Leisingera sp. NJS204: one gene and its partner. The protein of the gene in region 1 interacts with the protein of each later gene in a pairwise test. Links are inferred from orthologs where the notes say so. Each region holds a gene or a part of one and is shown on either strand. Other genes may lie near its edges.

The links.
Region 2: the proteins of ETW24_RS19590 (region 1) and trkA interact in binary tests that used the Escherichia coli proteins (3 or more experiments, as listed by UniProt). The link is inferred for Leisingera sp. NJS204 from one-to-one orthologs.

The regions. Positions count from the first base shown.
Region 1 is NZ_CP035417.1:4,025,142-4,028,399, reverse strand. What follows is about bases 287-3,226. They hold ETW24_RS19590 (PTS sugar transporter subunit IIA), read right to left. Parts: upstream 2,019-3,226; coding sequence 1,554-2,018; downstream 287-1,553. Other genes in these bases: lptB (LPS export ABC transporter ATP-binding protein), read right to left, coding at 2,906-3,226; hpf (ribosome hibernation-promoting factor, HPF/YfiA family), read right to left, coding at 2,075-2,635; ETW24_RS19595 (sulfotransferase family 2 domain-containing protein), read left to right, coding at 287-1,323. Also shown: more of ETW24_RS19595, read left to right, coding at 1-286; more of lptB, read right to left, coding at 3,227-3,258. UniProt on the Escherichia coli protein: Seems to have a role in regulating nitrogen assimilation.
Region 2 is NZ_CP035417.1:1,868,330-1,871,646, forward strand. The notes cover bases 235-3,233. They hold trkA (Trk system potassium transporter TrkA), read left to right. Parts: upstream 235-1,045; coding sequence 1,046-2,422; downstream 2,423-3,233. Other genes in these bases: ETW24_RS09205 (hypothetical protein), read right to left, coding at 465-911; ETW24_RS09215 (TrkH family potassium uptake protein), read left to right, coding at 2,424-3,233. In the rest of the region: ETW24_RS09195 (caspase family protein), read right to left, coding at 1-52; more of ETW24_RS09215, read left to right, coding at 3,234-3,317. UniProt on the Escherichia coli protein: Part of the constitutive potassium transport systems TrkG and TrkH. May regulate the transport activity of TrkG and TrkH systems. Binds to NAD(+) and NADH.

The DNA of each region.
Region 1 (3,258 bases):
TTCAATCCGCATTTCATCGGCTATCCGAACAAGAGCGATATTCTGGGGGTGACTCAGGCTATGCGGGAGGCGGATCCAGCCCGGCTGATCCAGCAGATCAAGGCTGACCCAAGCGCGCTGGGCGGTTGCCGCTATTTCCATGACCATGATCCGCGGGTGCTGGACCTGATGCTGGAGGATCCGCGCTGTGCCAAGATCATCCTGACCCGCAACCCGCTGGACAGTTATGTGTCCTGGAAGATTGCCAAGGCAACCGGGCAGTGGAAGCTGACCGATGTAAAGCGCCGCAAGGACGCCAAAGCGCGGTTTGATGCAGCGGAATTTTCCGCCCATGTAGAAGCGTTGCAAGATTTCCAGGTCACGCTGCTGAACCGGCTGCAGTCGCTGGGTCAGACGGCGTTCTATGTGGCCTATGAGGATCTGCAAAGCGTTGAGGTGATGAACGGGCTGGCACGCTGGCTGGGAGTGTCCCAGCGGCTTGAGGCGCTGGATGAGAGCCTCAAGCGGCAGAACCCGGCGCCGGTTCTGGCTAAGGTGGCAAACCCTGACGTAATGCAAGAGGCACTGTCGGGCATGGACCGCTTCAACTTGACCCGCACCCCGAATTTCGAGCCGCGCCGCGGCCCGGCGGTGCCTGGGTATGTGGCGGGGGTGGTGACGCCGCTGTTATATTTGCCGCTCAAGGGCGGACCGGAGCGCGAAGTCGTGCAATGGATGGCCGGGCTGGATCAGGTGGCGCCAGACGGGTTGATCCAGGGCATGAACCAGAAACAGCTGCGCCAGTGGAAACGCGGCAATAAGGGGTTCCGCAGCTTTACCGTGCTGCGCCACCCTGCGGCGCGGGCCCATGCGGTGTTCTGCCACCGGATCCTGAATGCCGGCGAGGGCAGCTTCCGGGCCATCCGCAATACGTTGCGGCGGCAGTTCGGGCTGGTTTTGCCGGAGGAAGGGCCGGACGACGGGTATACCCGAGCGCAGCACCGGGACGCTTTCGCCGGTTTTCTGAATTTTGTCCGGGCCAATCTGTCCGGGCAGACGTCGATCCGGGCGGACGCGGAATGGGTCAGCCAAAGCCAGGTGCTGGCCGGGTTTGCTGAACTCGGGCCGCCGGACCTTCTGATCCGCGAGACGGAGATGAGTGAGGATCTGCCTGCACTGGCTCGCAGGCAGGGTCGGATGGAGCCGGGACCGGTGCCGGCCGCTGCGCCGCAGGTGCCCTTTGCATTGGATGATATTTACGACGCGGATCTGGAGGCGCTGATCGCCTCCGTTTACCAGCGCGACTATCTGGCGTTTGGCTTTGGTCCCTGGCGTGCAGGCTGATCCGGCAGCATGAATGCAGGCGCGATGTTACCGTGTCCGCCGCAGATTTAGCTGAGGTAAACCTCCGGGGCGGTCTTGGGCCTTGCCGGACTGAAAAAGCTCCGCCGGATGGCGGCTGATGACGGACGAGAGAGCTTGCGGGAAAGAAGCGGCGCAATAGCAATTCCTGGCCGCAAGCAAGTGCGCAGAAAAACCGGGAAATTCAGATACGGGCAGACGCAGCCCGGAGATCAGGCCGCTTGGACGGACTGATCTTCTGTCAGGATGGTATAAAGCGTTGCCGGGTCGTGGTTGGCGCGCAGTTTTGTGCAGAAGCTTTGTTCGCGCAGGGTGCGTGACACCAGCGCCAGTGCTTTCAAATGCTCGACGCCGGCATCTTCCGGAGCAAACAGGGCAAAGGCAATATCCACTGGCTGGCGGTCCACCGCTCCGAAGTCCAACGGCTTCTCCAGGATCAGGAAGATGCCGCGGACTTCGCTGACCGTGTCCAGCCTGGCATGCGGCAGGGCGACGCCATGGCCAACCCCGGTAGGGCCTAGGCTTTCGCGGTCCAGCAAAGCCTCGACCGTCGCCTGGGCGTCCAGCCCGTATGCAAATTGAGCAATGTCTGCAATTTCCTGGAACAAGCGCTTCTTGCTTGAGGCCGCACCGATCACCCGGACGGCCTCTGGCTTGAGGATGCTGGAAATCTGCATATGTCTGCTCCGTTCCGGCGCCCCGTTGTGGAGGGGCGCCGATGCCTTAGATGTGATTACGGATCGATCCAGCCGATGTTGCCGTCTTCGCGGCGGTAGACCACATTCAACCCGTCTTTGCCTTCTTTGCGGAAGACCAGAACCGGTGCGCCTGCAATTTCCATCTGCATTACCGCTTCCCCGACAGACAGGGACGGTATGCGAGTCTCCATTTCGGCGACGATGATCGGCTGCAGCGAGTCCGGTTCGGTTGTTTCCGCTTCCTCAGAGGCGAGGATATACGAATTGGCGCCCAAATGTTCAACCGGTTCGCTGCGATCCTTGTGGTGGTCTTTCAGGCGGCGCTTGTAACGGCGCAGCTGTTTTTCCATTTTTTCGCAGCAAGAGTCGAATGCGGCGTAGATTTCGGTTTCGTGCGCCTTGGCCTGAGCGCTCAGCCCGGTCGACAGATGGACGGTGGCTTCACACACATATTCATGCGCCGAACGGGAAAAGACCACTGTCGCGTCGGTTGGCCGTTCTGCATATTTCTGAACGGCCGAACCCAGCTCGTTCTGCACATGGGTTTGCAGAGCTTCGCCGATGTCGATCTGTTTACCGCTTATTTTGTAACGCATGTGATCTCCTTTACGAATTATTGCGGCCCAAACCCGCCGCCAAGGCAATCCTTGGCGCTGTCACGTCAGGTCCGGAACCGGGGGGCAGGCCAGGCATCCGGTTGCATCCGTCCGGGCCTTGTCGCCAAGGCTGCTAAGCGGATTGCATCGGTCTGCGCGTATGCCATGGGTCAATTCGACGGCAAGACAGCGGGAGAGTCAATGGATAACCCGGAAAAAGAAACACGGGTTTCAGGCATATTTTCGGTTGTCCGGCTTTGACTGCGGAAGTCAGGAAATGCGGAAGTTGTCGCCGAGGTAAACCCGGCGGACGTTTTCGTTTTCAACCACTTCTTCGGGGCTGCCGGACATCAGCACCTGGCCGTCATGCAGGATATAGGCCCGGTCCACGATCTCCAGGGTCTCGCGCACGTTGTGGTCGGTGATCAGCACGCCGATACCGCGTTTCTTGAGGTCGGAAACCAGGTGGCGGATATCGCCGACCGAGATCGGGTCAACGCCGGCAAAGGGTTCGTCAAGCAGCAGGTATTTCGGATCTGCGGCAAGGCAGCGGGCAATCTCAACCCGGCGCCGTTCACCGCCTGACAGCGCCAACGCGGGTGCGCGGCGCAGGTGTTCGATCG
Region 2 (3,317 bases), 2.2 Mb from region 1 along the record:
CGGTCAAAAGGGCTGCTGCAAGGGAGGGGATTCTGGAATGATGGGGGATCATGGCAGCATCCGGGTTTAACCCCAGCCTCCGCCGCCGCCACCGCCACCGCCGGAACCACCGCCGCCGCCGCCGGAACCTCCGCCACCGCCGCCTTGATAGGCAGGTTCAGGCGCTTCTTCTGCCGGGATGACCGGTGCCCTGGGAGCCGCTGCAGGTGCCGGCCGCGTTGCTGGCGCGCTGTATGTTGCAGATGCCGGCGCTGGGGCTGCCGCCGGTGGCGGGGCAATCGGTGCCACGGGTTCGCAGGCGGCTGTCACAGCTGCAAGAGGCAGCGCGGCAAACAGGAAATGTATCCGCATCGGGTACCTTTCTTTATGAAATACTGGTCAACAAACAATCCGGCGCCAGCTTACTTGAACCGGTGGCGCAATTCAAAGTTAGCCTGCCGCGCATTTTCGGCAAGGGAGTGCGCCTAGCCGCCGGTGCGGATGCTGACGCTGCCATCCTTGTTGCGCTGCGCGCAGGATGCTTCGCTCAGCGGGGCCAGCTGCGGTCCGGCTACGGCGGCGGGGTTGCGCCGGGTGCAGCGTTTCAGCGCGATCTGCTGGTAGCCCTTGGATGCCATGCAGGATTTCTCCAGCCGCAGGCGCAGGGGTCTGTTCACATCCACCGTGTAGATGCCACCGTTCACCCAGTAACCGGGCCGGTAATAACAGCTGCCGCCGGAACAGACTTTGCGGCCGGGGTGGAAAACCGGGGGATGCTGGCGGATTTCATTGGCGACGGGCGCATCCCGCAGCGATTGTGCCGCACAGCCAAGCTCATCACTTTGCAGGCGCGAGACTTCTGCCCCCTGCCTGTAATAAACAGGAAGCGGTCCGCAGGCCGCCGTGCCAAGCAGCAGGACCAAGGCCGCCATGATCGTTCGATCCTTGCACATACGCAAAGAATGACTGCAATCAGAGCAAGTTACAATTAAATTGACCGTGAAAGCGGCTTCTGTCATTCACATCGGGCGAAACTCCGCCCGAAATTCCGCCAAGGGACACGCAAATGAAGGTCATTATCTGCGGCGCGGGCCAGGTTGGCTGGCAGATCGCCCGGCACCTGTCCGGCGAGCACAACGATGTGACGGTTGTCGACAACAACCCGGAACTGGTGCGGCGGGCAACCGATACGCTGGACGTGCAGGGGATCCATGGTTTTGCCTCCTATCCGGATGTGCTGGACCGGGCCGGGGCGCGGGATGCCGACATGATCATTGCGGCCACCCATTCTGACGAGGTCAACATGGTGACCTGCCAGGTGGCGCATTCAGTCTTCAAGGTTCAGCGCAAGATTGCCCGCCTGCGGGCCAAAAGCTATCTGACCGCAATCTATTCCGACCTTTATCAGCGCGAGCATTTGCCGATCGACGTGGTGATCAGCCCCGAGCGGGAAGTGGCGGCAGCAGCGATGCAGCGGCTGTCGGCGCCGGCAGCGTTTGACACCGAGACCTTCATGGGCGGCAAGGCGCAGCTTCTGGGGATCCAGATCGACGCCGATTGCCCGGTGGTGAATACACCGCTGCGGCAGCTGACCGAATTGTTTTCGACGCTGCGCGCGATTGTGGTCGGGGTGCGGCGCGACGGCACGTTGTTTGCGCCGGAACCGGGCGACCAGCTGTTTGTCGGCGACAGCTGCTATGTGTTCAGCCACGCCGATGATGTGCCCCGCACCATCGAAGTGTTCGGCAAGCAGGAAACACGCCAGGACCGGGTGGTTGTGGTCGGCGGCGGCAACGTCGGCCTGGAAGTGGCCAAGGCGCTGGAGGCAAGCACAACACGGATCCGGGCCAAGATGATCGAACGCGACCGTACCTGTGCTGAACGGGCGGCGGAAACGCTGGAACGCACGATTGTGCTGAACGGCGACGGTCTGGACCGGGCGCTGATGATCGAGGCGGGCATCGACAAAGCGGATGCGATGCTGGCGGTGACCGATGACGACAAGACCAACATTCTGGCCGCGGTGCGCGCCAAGGTTGAAGGCTGCCCGCTGGCCATTGCGCTGATCAATGACCCGACCCTGGTGCCGCTGCTGCCGCATCTGGGCATCGACGCCTATATCAACCCGCGCTCCACCACCGTCAGCTCGATCCTGCGCCACATCCGCTATGGCCGGGTGCGGCAGGTCTACTCATTGGGGGATGCCGAGGCTGAAATGATCGAGGCCGAGGTTTTGTCGACCTCGCCGATTGCCGGCCAGATGATCCGCGAGACGGATTTCCCCGAAGGCGTTCTGGTCGGCGGCGTTCTGAAGAACGGCGAGATGCTGCGCCCTTCCGGTCAGATGCGGATCGAGGCGGGCGATGTGATCGCGCTGTTCGCCATGGCGGCGGACGTGCCTGAGGTCGAGCGCCTGCTGCAGGTTTCGATCGACTATTTCTAGGATGCGCCGCCCGGTCAAAGCTCCCATTGGCGTGCTGCGCCTGCCGCTGTTCCTGCTGATCTGGGGCATTGCCTCGCTGGCGATGTGGCTGCCTGCTGTGCATGCGCTGGTGCTGGACGATCATCACACCTCGCGCAGTTTTTTCTATGCCGGCGTTGCCGGGCTGATCCTTGTGGTGCTGATCGGCCTGTCGATGGGCAACCGGGTGCCGCGCTACGGGATGCCGGGGCAATTGCTGTCGCTGCTGGCGACGTTCACCGTACTGCCGCTGTTCCTGGCGGTGCCGGTTCAGGATGCGCTGGTCAGCACCCGGTATCTGAATGCCTATTTCGATATGGTCAGCGCCATCACCACCACCGGCGCCGATGTCTGGGGAGATCCGGACCGGCTGCCGCCCAGCGTGCATCTGTGGCGGGCGATTGTCGGTTGGCTGGGCGGTCTGTTGATGTGGGTGGCCGCCTCGGCGGTGCTGGCGCCGATGTCCCTGGGCGGGTTTGAGGTCACTGCCAAAGGCGAGCCTGGCGGCGGCACGGCCGCCCCTCTGCATATGGAGAGGGCAGATCCCCGCCGACAGCTGGTGCTGGTGACGCGTACCCTGGCGCCGGTTTATGCCGGGCTGACCCTTGTGCTATGGCTGTTGCTGATGATCACAGGCGAACAGGCCTTGGCAGGTCTAAGCCATGCGATGTCGGTGATGGCGACCTCGGGCATATCGGCCATCGGCGGGGTGGAAAATGCCGCCAGCGGCCTGGCGGGCGAGATGGTGATGTTCCTGTTCATGTTCTTTGCGCTGTCGCGGCTGACTTTTTCCAGCGACACGGTCACCGCGGGGCAGGGGCGGCTGGACAAGGATCCGGAATTCCGCACCGGGCTGCTGATCGTTTTCGGGGTGCCG